DNA from 2 places in the Caproiciproducens puteiluti genome. Region 2 is predicted to be linked to the other one. Evidence: predicted binding sites of a transcription regulator. Region 2 holds the regulator's gene; the other holds the start of a gene.
What was found. The regulator LexA, encoded in region 2, represses DNA repair genes until DNA is damaged. The targets are predictions, from matches to a motif close to CNAACANNTGTTNG.
Positions count from the first base shown of each region.

Region 1: ACRQU7_RS00585 (putative DNA modification/repair radical SAM protein) is a predicted target of LexA. The motif match lies at 4,066-4,079, and genes of this name have one in related genera.

Region 1 covers NZ_CP194790.1:119,671-125,955, reverse strand. Annotated here, with positions in the region: gene fba (class II fructose-1,6-bisphosphate aldolase) at 1-230, opposite strand, end outside; gene pfkB (1-phosphofructokinase) at 247-1,179, opposite strand; gene dhaL (dihydroxyacetone kinase subunit DhaL) at 1,220-1,864, opposite strand; gene ACRQU7_RS00595 (dihydroxyacetone kinase subunit DhaK) at 1,909-2,901, opposite strand; gene ACRQU7_RS00590 (DeoR/GlpR family DNA-binding transcription regulator) at 2,898-3,704, opposite strand; gene ACRQU7_RS00585 (putative DNA modification/repair radical SAM protein) at 4,245-5,561, shown strand; gene ACRQU7_RS00580 (TIGR03915 family putative DNA repair protein) at 5,540-6,285, shown strand, end outside.
Region 2 covers NZ_CP194790.1:571,248-577,532, reverse strand. Annotated here, with positions in the region: gene ACRQU7_RS02855 (M23 family metallopeptidase) at 1-570, opposite strand, end outside; gene lexA (transcriptional repressor LexA) at 909-1,490, shown strand; gene ACRQU7_RS02845 (GNAT family N-acetyltransferase) at 1,572-2,342, opposite strand; gene ACRQU7_RS02840 (cyclase family protein) at 2,317-2,931, opposite strand; gene ACRQU7_RS02835 (5'-methylthioadenosine/adenosylhomocysteine nucleosidase) at 2,948-3,637, opposite strand; gene ACRQU7_RS02830 (HAD family hydrolase) at 3,707-4,324, opposite strand; tRNA gene ACRQU7_RS02825 (tRNA-Asn) at 4,974-5,049, opposite strand; rRNA gene rrf (5S ribosomal RNA) at 5,057-5,173, opposite strand; tRNA gene ACRQU7_RS02815 (tRNA-Glu) at 5,393-5,467, opposite strand; tRNA gene ACRQU7_RS02810 (tRNA-Lys) at 5,529-5,604, opposite strand; rRNA gene ACRQU7_RS02805 (23S ribosomal RNA) at 5,737-6,285, opposite strand, start outside.

The DNA.
Region 1 (6,285 bases), 450 kb from region 2:
ACCGGCATATCCGTCTTTGCCGCTTCCACCGCGACCATCGCGCGCAGCATGTCGAAGCCCGCGTAATTCACCGTTCCCGGCGTGGTCTGTATGATGACGGGGCTCCTCATTTCGTCGGCCGTCCGGATGACGGCCTGAGCCATTTCCATGTTTTCGATATTGAACGCGGCAACCGCGTAGCCGCCGCGCCTTGCGTCCAGCAAAAGGTCCCGGGTTGTTACTAATGGCATAATCAAGACTCCTATCTTATCCTATTTCCTCGGTATGAATCAGCGGAAGCATTTTTTGGAAGCTTTCCAGCGTACACATCTGGGTGCCCTCCAGCGTCAGGGAACCGTGCGCCACGGCTACGCCGTAACGGAGCATCTCCGCGCAGGAAAGGCCGTGCACAATCGCGTAGCACATGCCGGCCACCAGAGAATCCCCGGCCCCCTGCACGCCCTTTACCTCGATGTCCGTCCCCGCGCAGAAGTAAGCTTTCTCTTCGGTAATCAGCATCGCGCCGCCCTTGCCCATGGATACGCAGACCATGCCGACGCCCTGGCCGATGATTTTCCGGGCAACGCGGACGGCGTCTTCCTTTGACTGAATCTTTTCTCCGAAAGCTTCCTCAAGCTCGTCCTTGTTGGGCTTGATCAGGTACGGTCCGGCTTTGATCCCTTCCAGAAGCAGCTCGCCGTAGGCGTCGATCACGGTTTTCACGCCGTATTCCCTCGCCTTGTCCGTCAGGGTCTTATAGATATCTTTGGAAACGCCCGGCGGCACGCTGCCGTCCAGCACAAGCAGCGAGGTTTTGGGAAGATATTCCTCCACTTTCTTCACAAGGTCCGCGATGCAGTCCCCGTTTACGAAATTTCCGCTTTCGTTCAGCTCGCTCATCACACTGGCTTTTTTGTCAAAAATCTTGATATTGGTGCGGAGCTGCCCGTTTACGTTTAAAAAATCGTTGCTGATCTTTTCGCTGTTTAAAAAATCTGTCAGAAGCGATCCGCCGTCCATATAATTGAAGCCCAGACAGCGGGTTTCTTCCCCTATATTGTTCAGCGCGATGCTGACATTGATTCCCTTGCCGGAAACATCGCACCGGAAATTTTCCACATGATTGGTTCCCCCGTAGGTAAAGCCGTCAACGGTTACGGTTCTGTCGATGCACGGGTTCAGCGTAAGTGTGGTTATCATTCTTTGTACCCACCTTATTAATGTTATTGGTTCAAATTAGTCAAATATTTTCTGAAGCCCAGTCCGACATTGCCTGAAAAATGATCCACACAGAAGTCGCTCCGGCGTCCTGAAGGCCGATCGCCTTAGTCCCATAGGATTTTGCGCGGCCGAACCGGGCCACACATTCCCGGGTGTATTCCATTCCTTTTTTCGCGCCCGCCGCGCACAGGACGAGGCCTTCTTTCAGGGAAACACCCTTCGCCGCGCCTTCTTCCAGCCCGGCGGCCGCCGGTTCGAACGCGTCCACCATGGTTTTGTCGCCGACCCGCGCCTTGCCTCTTTGCTTCAGCGCTTCCAGCGCCCGGCGGAAAATTCCGGCCAGCAGCGCCAGATCGGCCTGCTCATGGGGTTCCTGACGGGCGACGCCGCTGATGAACATAGTGCCGAAGAGCACGCCCGAAGCGCCGCCCATCGTGTCCAGCAGGGTCATGCCCACTTCCTGGAAAAGAGCTTCCACCGTAGGGAACTCCTTTCCCTCCAGAGCCGCTTTCACTGCCTTGAAGCCGAGCGCCATGCCGAAGCCGTGGTCGCCGTCCCCTATTTTCAGATCGATTTCCGTCAAAAAGTCTTCACTTTCCACAACCTTGCGCGCGACCGAAAGGAACATGTCCCGCAGCTGACGCGTATTCATGGTATTTTCCATACTCTGTCTCCTAAAATTCCGGCGCTTGTAGAGCGCGTCCGTATTTATCTGTACTTTTTAAAGAACGGCGAATAGGCGGGCGCGTCGTAATACGGTTTCAGCTCCTCGTCCAGCTTCAGGATCGAAATGGAAAACCCGCCGGTCCCCTGCGGCTGGAAAAGCGTGTCGATAAAAATATCGTGCAGAATGATTCCTTTTTCCCTGAGGCTTTCGGCCACCCTGCGGTTGACGATGCTCAGCTCCAGCAGGCTGGTAAAGCCGAACCCGTTCACCATGACGGCGATCTCGTCTCCGCCGGAAATCCCGCTGTCGTCCAGCAGGTATTTCAGCATGGTATCCGCGATCTCATCCGCGGGCTTCAGCTCCGTGCGCAGGACACCGGGCTCCCCGTTGAAGCCCATGCCGTACTCGATGAAGCCGTCCGGCAGCTCGCACATGGCCTTTCCGCTGGGAAGATAGCCCGGAGAGGTGGTCACACTGAACGTGAACGTGCTGCGGTTCGCTTTCTGAATGACCCGCACCGCGTCGTCCAGCTCCAGCCCGGCGTCGCACGCCGCGCCCGCGACCTTCATCACCATCGCGATTCCCGCCACGCCGCGGCGTTCGCTCTGCTGCTCCCGCGGGGCGCTGGTGATATCGTCCGCGACAAACACGCAGCGCGTACGGATGCCGTCCATTTCGGCGAGCTCGCCTACCAGCTCGAAATTCAGCACGTCGCCCGCGTGATTCGTACAGATATAAATAACGCCCTTTTCGTGGCGGACTGCTTTCGTCACATTTAAAATTGCCCGCGCGGGGGGCGCAATATACACATTGCCCAGCGCTGCGCCGTCCGCGAGCCCTTCACCCACGTAACCGATGATCCACGGCTCGTTTCCCGAACCACCGCCCGTCACGATGGACACCTTGTCCTTTTTCCGCTTTGTCAGAATGCCTTTGGACTGGGGCAGCGCTTCCAGCAGATCCGGGCAGGTGGCAATATAGCCTTCGAGCATCTGCTCTATCATCTGTTCCGGCTGGTTGATGATCTTATTCAAAATGCATTGTCCTTTCGCGTTTCATTGTTTTCCTCCGGATTGACCACGACAAGATCGACTCCCGTACCTTCGATCTGGCTTCTCAGCTGCTGGGGAATCCGGCTGTCCGTAATCAGCCGCGTCATATTTTTGATCGGGCTGATCCGCGCCATGGACGTATGCCCGAATTTGGTGGAATCGGAGATCAGGATGGTTTCGCGCGCGGCTTTGAGCACGCACTGTTTGACCTGTGCTTCATAAAGATTCGGGGTTGTAATTCCCGTTTCCACGGTAATACTATTACACCCGATAAACGCTTTATCCATACAGAGGCTGTTAATTGTGTTTTCCGCGAATCCGCCGACACAGGACATAATTTTGTGGCGGACGCTCCCGCCGATAAACACCAACTCGATGTCGTCGGCGTCCAGAAGCTCAAACGCGATGTTCAGCGCGTTGGTAATCACCACAATATCGCGCTTGCTTCCGTTTTTAATCAGCTTGACAAGCTCCAACGTGGTAGAACCGGCGTCGATAAAAACGGTATCCGTGGGATCGATGTACTCATACGCTTTTTTTGCGATCGCCCGTTTTTCGCCCGTGTTCTTCTTCTCTTTTTCTTTTTCTTCAAATTCACGAATGGTAGAGATGTTGACCGCACCCCCGCGGGTACGTCTTAAAAGGCCCTGCTCGTCCAGTTCATTCAGGATCTTGCGCACGGTCACCTCAGAGGTTTCCAGCGCCTGGCTCAGCTCCGGTACGGTTACGACCGGTTTTTCTTGCAGCATGGAAAGGATCAGGTTCTTTTTTTCTACAGTAAGCATAACGCTCTCCCTTTCGTTGTGTTTTAATATTATATCATTAACTTTCAAAAGTCAATATATTTTATAAAAAAATAAATTTATGAAACTTTTTGCTTTCTTTCTTCGAAACCTGTCCGATTTTGCCTTATTTTCTTATAAAATCTGCATTTATTATATAATATATAGGAATATTAGTCAAAGAATTTCCGCTTGTATAAGATTTTTATTTTTTCTTCTGTGTAAATATCAGTTTCCCGAGCTTAAAAACAGGATCGGTAGCTTTCGAAACATTACGGTTATGGAGAATGGCTCTCCAAATTGACAAAGATCTAAAATGCAATCGAAATGCTTCTCCGCTCAAAATTTTTTCTCTGCCTTTACAAGAACGTATGTTCTGTGTTATGATAAAGAAAAGCCCTCTAAAGAGGGAAAAATCCCTGCCTCCCTCCGCGAGGGAGGTGGCGCGCCCGGCGCAACGGAAGGAGTTTCCCTGCTTCATGAGCACATCGCCGCAAGTAGGCGCCAAAAGGAACGGGACCCCATCATAAGGAGCTGAAAGACATGGACGTCTTCGATAAACTGAAAATTCTGACCGACGCGGCAAAGTACGACGTGGCCTGCACCTCCAGCGGAGTGGACAAAAAGGCTTCGCGCGGCGGGATCGGAAACGCCACCGCCTGCGGCATCTGCCACAGCTTTGCCGCGGACGGGCGGTGCATCTCGCTTTTGAAGGTGCTGATGACCAACGCCTGCACCTACGACTGCCAGTACTGCGTGAACCGCCGCTCCAACGACACGCCCCGCGCCGCCTTTACCCCGCGCGAGCTGGCGGAGCTGACCATCAACTTTTACCGCCGCAATTATATAGAAGGGCTTTTCCTCAGCTCGGGCATTCAGCGGAACCCGGACTACACCTGTGAGCAGATGATCGAGGCGCTGCGGATTCTGCGGGAGGAATACCGGTTTTCGGGCTACATCCACGCAAAGGCCATCCCCGGAGCGGACAGCGTGCTGATTTCCCGTCTGGGGATGCTAGCCGACCGCATGAGCGTCAACATTGAGCTGCCGTCCCAGAGCAGCCTGAAGCTGCTGGCCCCGGACAAATCAAAGCATTCCATTCTGGCGCCCATGGGATATATTCAGAACCGGATTCAGGAAAACACCACCGACCTTGTCAGATACCGGCACGCTCCCAGGTTCGCCCCCGCCGGACAGAGCACGCAGATGATCGTAGGCGCCACGCCGGAGACGGATTTTCAGATTCTGAACCTGACCGAGGGTCTTTATAAAAAATACAAGCTGAAACGCGTTTTCTTTTCCGCCTATATGCCCGTTTCCGACAGCGCCCTGTTGCCCTCCACGGACACAAAGCCCCCGCTCCTGCGGGAGCACCGCCTGTACCAGGCGGACTGGCTTCTGCGATTTTACGGCTTTACCGCCAATGAAATCCTGGATCCCGGTCATCAAAGCTTTAACCCTTATATAGACCCGAAATGCAACTGGGCGCTCAATCATATGGAGTGCTTTCCCATGGAAATCAACCGCGCGCCGTACGCGGAGCTGCTGCGCGTACCGGGAATCGGCGTGACCAGCGCCAAACGCATCGTTACCGCCCGGCGTACCGGGCCGCTGAATTTTGACGGGCTGAAAAAGCTGGGCGTCGTGCTGAAACGGGCGCAGTATTTCATTACCTGCGGCGGAAAAATCGCGGACGGGCTGAAAATCACGCAGGACGCCGCGCTGCGCTCGCTGATGTCCGATACCGCGCTGGGCATGTACCGTCAGGGCGCGGGCTTTGAACCGGAGCAGCTTTCCCTGTTCGAACAGCCGCGCCTGACACAGGAGGATGTGCGAAAATGCCTGACCGGTCAAATCTGATTTACTGCTACGACGGAAGCTTTGACGGGCTTTTATGCTGTGTCTTTGAGAGCTACGAAAAGCGTGAAATTCCCGCGGATATTTTTTCGCCCGACGCGGAGCAGACCGTTCTGCTGCCGCAGAAGGAGATCGTCACCGATCCCAAAAAATCGGCCCGGGTGCTGGCTTCCATCCCGGGGAAAATGGGGATGGAAGCGCTGGACTTCGTGCGCCACGCTTATCTGACGTGCCTGCCCCGGAAAGAGCTTTTTATCCTGCTGTTTCTCCGCATGGGCTTTTCCTGCGGTCCCCGGGTGATGAATATGCTGGCGGACGATGTGGTAAACACGCTTTTTAAAGCGGTCAAGCACCTGACCAACGAAGCGCACCTGCTGAAAGGCTTCCTGCGCTTTTCCGTCTTTGACGGCGCGCTGGCCGCCGAGATCGAGCCCAAAAACCTCGTGCTGCCCCTGCTGGCCCCGCATTTCCGAGAACGGTACCCGGAGGAACGCTTTTTGATTTACGACCGCACGCACTCCATGGCGCTGATCTATCAGCCCTACCGCTCCAAAATCATTTCCGCGGACGATTTCCAGATGCCCGAACCGGACGAGGAAGAACGTTCCTTCCGGGAGCTTTGGCGTCTTTTTTACAACACCATCGAGGTGCAGGGCCGCCACAACCCGAAGTGCCGTATGAGCCATATGCCAAAGCGCTACTGGAGCTGCATGACGGAATTCAGCAC
Region 2 (6,285 bases):
TTCGTAATCTCCGTGCTGAATCACAGCCGTCAGCCCGTAAAGGTCGTCCGTATAGACATTCTTTACCGTGCCGTTCGCGACCGCCTTGACGGCGGTTCCTTCCTTAGCGGAAAAGTCGGTGCCGTTGTGCACACGCCAGTCCTTCATCGTATTTGAGAAAATGGGATTTTCTCCGCTGAATTTCAGCGTGACGTTTTTCTCGACCGGGCTGGCAAAGGTCAGAACGCTGGCTGCGGTCTGCTTGGCCGGTACGGCGGACGACGGCGGAGCAGACGGCGCCTGGGACGGAGCCTTAGACGGCTCTTCCTTTGCCGGTTCCGACTGGGCGGGCTCTTCTGCGGAAGAAGTTTCGTCTCCCGTATAGACCTTGATTCCGCTTACCGTTTCATTCGTATGCTGCACCTGTGCGCTGCTTGTCGCCCCTTCGTCGGGAGAAGCATAGTTGACCACGCTGTCGTAAGTGGTCCAAGCCGCAACACCAACCGCAATCAGGCACACGCCAAGCGCGATATAAAATCCCTTGGAGTTATTCTTTTGTGATTTGTTGTTTAGCAGATGTAAATTACTCATTCGTGCCACCTCCGAATATATTTTGGCCATAAATCAAACGTTATATTCGGGGGATAACATTTTTATCATAAAAATAAAAAAAGAAAAAAGACCTAATCCATTTCGACCAGGTCCTTTTTCATTAGCTTGAGGGGTATATTGAGGAGGGTAGAACATGTATCAAGTAATGGTGCGGCTCCATATCCTTGATTACGTCTATATTATATCGCATGGCGGGATTCAGTTGTTACATAGCTATGAATATCTTATGAATTTTTAATATTCCAAACATTTGTTTGATTTTTTTCAAAAATGTGCTATAATATTTGCAGAAGCCAAATACACGGGAGGGCTGCGGAATGTTAACCAAAAGCCAGCAAAAAGTATATGACTATTTAAAAAGCCGGGCCGAAAACGGGCTTCCGCCCACTGTGCGCGAAATCTGCAGCGCAACCGGGCTGAAGTCGACCTCCAGCGTACACGCTCACCTGAAAACGTTGGAACGCGCCGGGTATATCAGCCGTGACGCGGGCCTGAACCGCGCAATTCACCTTGCGGGGGAACAAAGCACCATACAGGTCCCCATCGTGGGAAAGGTCGCCGCCGGCCAGCCGATTCTGGCTGTCGAAGAGGTGGAGGGCTATGTCCCCTTCTCACCCGCCCGTCACAGCGATGAAGAATATTTTGCGCTGAATGTCCGAGGGGAAAGCATGAAGGACTCCGGGATTCTGAACGGCGATATTGTCGTCGCTCTGAAAACGCCGACCGCGCTCGACGGGGAAATCGTGGTTGCCCTGATCGAAGACGAGGCTACGGTGAAGCGTCTGTTCCGCGAAAAGGACAGGATCCGCCTTCAGCCGGAAAATCCGGATTACCAGCCGATCTACACGAAAGACGTTTTGATCCTCGGGAAAGTCGTCGCGGTGTTCCGGTATTATTAAATTTGATACGGTCAAAGGCGGGAAATTTTTACAATTTCCCGCCTTTGCTATTTGCGAACGAAAATTTTAAACAAAAAACCGTCAATCTATAATATCCACACAATTGTCCGTCCGCTTTACTCTGAACCAATAGTGGTAAAGCACATGGAAGCCTAATTTCTGATACAGGCTGATAGCCTTGTGATTTTCACAACTCACCTGTAAATATGCTTCCATTCCATTCGCAGCTTTACCGGCCTGTAAAATAGTCCTGCAAATACGCGTACCGAATCCCAATCGGCGATGGTTTTCATCCACCCGTATATCATACAATCCGATAGAACCGCCGTCGAGGACGCCCAAACCGCATCCAACCACCCTTTTATCTTGCCTAACCTTTACGCAAACAGTCCTGCCCGCAATCTTCCTTAAAATCTTTTTTTGGATGTTCTGCATGGCCTTATGGTGTATATCAGAAAAACAGACAGCCGCATTCAGCCATTCCTCATCTATTTTTTCTGATACCTCCACACCGTTCAAGCAATGTGCGTCAGAGTCCGGTGGTATCGCAGCGCTCATAAGGTCCACGCTTTTCGCTATGGAGAAACCTCGTTGTTCCAAGATTCCGTCCAAATCCCGTGTGTTTTCCGTCATTTTAAAGACCGCCGGCAAGCCTTTTGCAGCATATTTTTGTTCGCATAGCTTGATTTTATTTTCCAGATTGATTTCCGACGGATAAAGAGGGCAAATACAGTTCGCCCGATAACTAAACCCATCCGAAAAGCGTAAAACCCAACCGTCAAACAGTTCCGTCTGTAAAGCTGGAAAAGCATTAACAGTCAGTTCTTCAAATTTCCGAATCTGTGGATTCATAAAAACAATCGCCTTCATTCTCAAGCAGGACGGCCCTTACCGGAGAAGCCTCCGCTCCGCCCAGGCGGAGCGGCAGGGCGATCAGCCGGTAGTCGCCGGGCTCCGCCGCGGAGAGGTCCAGCCCCTCCAGAACCAGTACGCCCGCCCCCAGCAGCTCTTTGTGCGCGGGAAAGGAGTCGTCCTCTTCCGTTTCGATGCTGAGCGCATCCGTTCCCACGAGGGTAACGCCTGCGGCCGTCAGCGCGAAGGCGGCGCTTTGGGACAGGAATGCCTGCCCCTTGAACAGAATCATTTTCTGAGCATGCGGCACGATATTGTCAATATCGGAGCCGGTAATGATACCGCTTGCCTCTGCAACGGTACAGGGGCCTGTCAGCCGCGCCAAATCGAGCTGGTCGACCGTCTCGCCGTCCTCAATGAAATGGCGCGGTGCGTCAACGTGGGTGGCGCTGTGGCATCCCGTGTAAAAACCTGAAAGATTGCAGACGTCCCCCAGCTCCATCCGGCGCACGGGGTCCCGGTAAGGCTCCGGATCCCCCGGATAAACCGGTGCGGAAAAAAGCTCACGCGACACGTCGATGATCTTCATGTCTTACACCTCTTTTTCAGATGGAGGGTAATATTTTTGTGATAAGCTCCGCGGTTTTATGCGCGGAGGAAATAGCAAAAGCGGCAAAATCGATATTGGCCGCCTCATTGGCATTATCCGAGATGGCGCGGATGACCACGAAATCCACATGGTTTATGTAGCATACCTGCGCGATGCTCCCGCCTTCCATTTCGCACGCGGAAGCTTGAAAGTCCCGGGCGATTTCCCGCAGCTTTTCCCCGCTGCTGATAAACTGGTCCCCGGTGGCGATCACCCCGACATGCACGCCCTGACCGTAAATCTGCTTCGCGGTGGAAACCACCAGATCAACCAGCCTTGCGCTGGCGGGAACGGTGACGATATTCAGTCCGCTGATCAGGCCCTTTTCATCCCCAATAGCGGTGGTATCCATGTCGTGCTGCACCAGCCCGCTTGATACGACGATATCGCCGATATGGATGTTTGCGCCGATACCGCCCGCAACGCCGACATTGATAACCGCGCTGGGATGATAATTCAAAATCATGGTCTGCGTGCAGACCGCCGCCGCAACTTTTCCAACGCCGCATTTGGCAACAACACAGTCGATATTCTCTATTCTCCCGATATAGTAAACCACCGAACTGACTGTCTGCGTACTTTTATCCGTCATGACCGCGATTAAATTTTCCACTTCTACCGACATTGCCCCGATGATTCCAATCATACCCGCACCTCAACGCTTTCCTTAAACTTTAAGCCATACTGCATAGGGAATCTGTTCCCTTCATTTTTCTTATAAAGATAATACATCTTCCGGCTTCTCCAGGGCATATTCCGGAGAAATGCCCTCCGGAGCGCGGCAGCCCCACAAAGCCAAAGCAAAGTCCACACCCGCCCCGTGCGCGCATCTGCAGTCATAAGCGGAGTCCCCGATATACAGCACATTTTCCTTACTCGCACCGGACAGCTCCATATATCTGAGCATCGGCGCCGGATCGGGCTTGTGTCCGGATGAATCCTCCGCACAGAGAATGTGTTCAAAATAATGATCCAGCCCGAAAGAAGAAACAACCGTCGCGTACTCTTCCCTCGTCCGGGACGTAATAATGCCCATTTGAATCCCATTTTTTTTCAGCTGTAAAAGCGTTGAAGGGATTTCTTTGAATGGTTTTATGGAATAGGAAAACTCCAGTTCATATTCTCCCCATATGCGGAAAGCCTCTTCGAGCGGCTCAACCTTCATTCTGGCCAACGTGTCATGCCCTGGGATTCCAAGGGAAAACCGAAGCTCTTCCAGCGGATACATTTTCCCCTGTATGGTAAAAAGCATCTTCTGAAAGGATAAAAGCACCGCGTCCTCACTGTCAAGCAGCGTTCCGTCAACATCAAAAACGATATGAGTATATTTCATCAACCATAATACCTTTCTAAAATCATTTGATAGGTTCCAATCGCTTCCATGATTGTCACTACAGCAGAAATGTTTTTTCTGTTCTTTTTATCCTCATTATAGGGAAGCAGACCGGGTCTGTCAAGTTTTGTAAAGGCAGTATGATGATTTATAGTTAGCCTGAAAAGGCCGTCTTAACAGCAATTTTATTTCAGTTTGCAAGACAAAATAGGTTTCTCCCCCGCCTTCGACGGGGGAGAAACGCGAACATGTTGCGGAATCAACTGGAAATGCTGTTAAGATGTCTTTTAATTGTCGGCAAAGTTCTTTGACTTTCAGAATTTTTAAAAATTCCTTTGGAACTGCTGCACGGATTTTCCACAAAACCCCTTCCATCTGTTGAAAATGGAGCGGACTACAAATAGAAAAGCAATTCGCAGAATATGACTGCTCTTTCCTTCAAGAAGCCGCCCTCCTGGTTACGTTGCCATAAAAAATAGAAAATCACCCGTCTTGCGACAGGTGATTCCTTCGTCTCTCCAGGTTATGCTCGCCCCTTGATCCAAGGTCCAAAACAATCCGGCCTGCATTTTCCGACGCCCTGATTGAATCTTTCAGGATATACGGGTAAAACACAAAGACCACCAATCCTGCGACTGATGGTCTTCTCTGGCTCCCCAAGTTGGACTCGAACCAACGACCCTGCGGTTAACAGCCGCATGCTCTACCGGCTGAGCTATTGAGGAATATTTGTGTTGGCACCTTCCTATTGTCCCGGGCCGTTACCAGCCAAGTATCTTCGGCACCAGTGAGCTTAACTTCCGTGTTCGGGATGGGAACGGGTGGACCCTCACCGTCATCAGTACCAACTAAACTTATTGAATTGTAATTCTCCGACTCGGCGGAAACAAAAACGAATTGCTGCAGAACAGAAAATGGTGACCCGTGGGAGGACTTTGCAGTCGGCATATGCCTGCGACGATTACCTCAGACAGCCACTTCGAATCTCTGTCTTTGCTTTCCTGTGGAAGACCGGAGTTCGATTCTCCGACTCGGCGGAAACAAAACTGAATGCCATAGAACAGAAAATGGTGACCCGTGGGAGAATCGAACTCCCGTTATCGGCGTGAGAGGCCGGTGTCTTAACCGCTTGACCAACGGGCCATATCTTTCATACAGTCAGATGCAGAGGCCAGAGGCTCCAGCCCCCGTTCCGACTTCTTAATGGTGCACCATCAGGGACTCGAACCCGGGACACCCTGATTAAGAGTCAGGTGCTCTACCAACTGAGCTAATGGTGCATATGGCAGGTTGAGCCTGCACGCTCCGGATTTTCATCCGCTGCTCTTTGCATTTCACAGGTACATTTGTACACTGAAAACTGAATAAAGGGAAGGAAGCAGAAGTGAGAAATGAGGGTTGCCAAGAAAAATATGGTCAAGCCCTCGGCCTATTAGTACTGCCAAGCTGAATACGTTACCGTACTTACACACGCAGCCTATCAACCTTGTAGTCTTCAAGGGGCCTTACTAGCTTACGCTATGGGATATCTAATCTTGGAGTCGGCTTCACGCTTAGATGCTTTCAGCGTTTATCCGATCCGCACATAGTTGCCCAGCTGTGCCATTGGCATGACAACTGGTGCGCCAGCGGTGCGTCCATCCCGGTCCTCTCGTACTAAGGACAGCTCTCCTCAAATATCCTGCGCCCACGACAGATAGGGACCGAACTGTCTCACGACGTTCTGAACCCAGCTCGCGTACCACTTTAATCGGCGAACAGCCGAACCCTTGGGACCGAATACAGCCCCAGGATGTGATGAGCCGACATCGAGGTGCCAAACCTCCCCGTCGATGTGGACTCTTGGGGGAGATCAGCCTGTTATCCCCAGGGTAGCTTTTATCCGTTGAGCGACGGCAATTCCACTCTCATACCGCCGGATCACTAACTCCAACTTTCGTTACTGCTCGGGCCGTCACCCT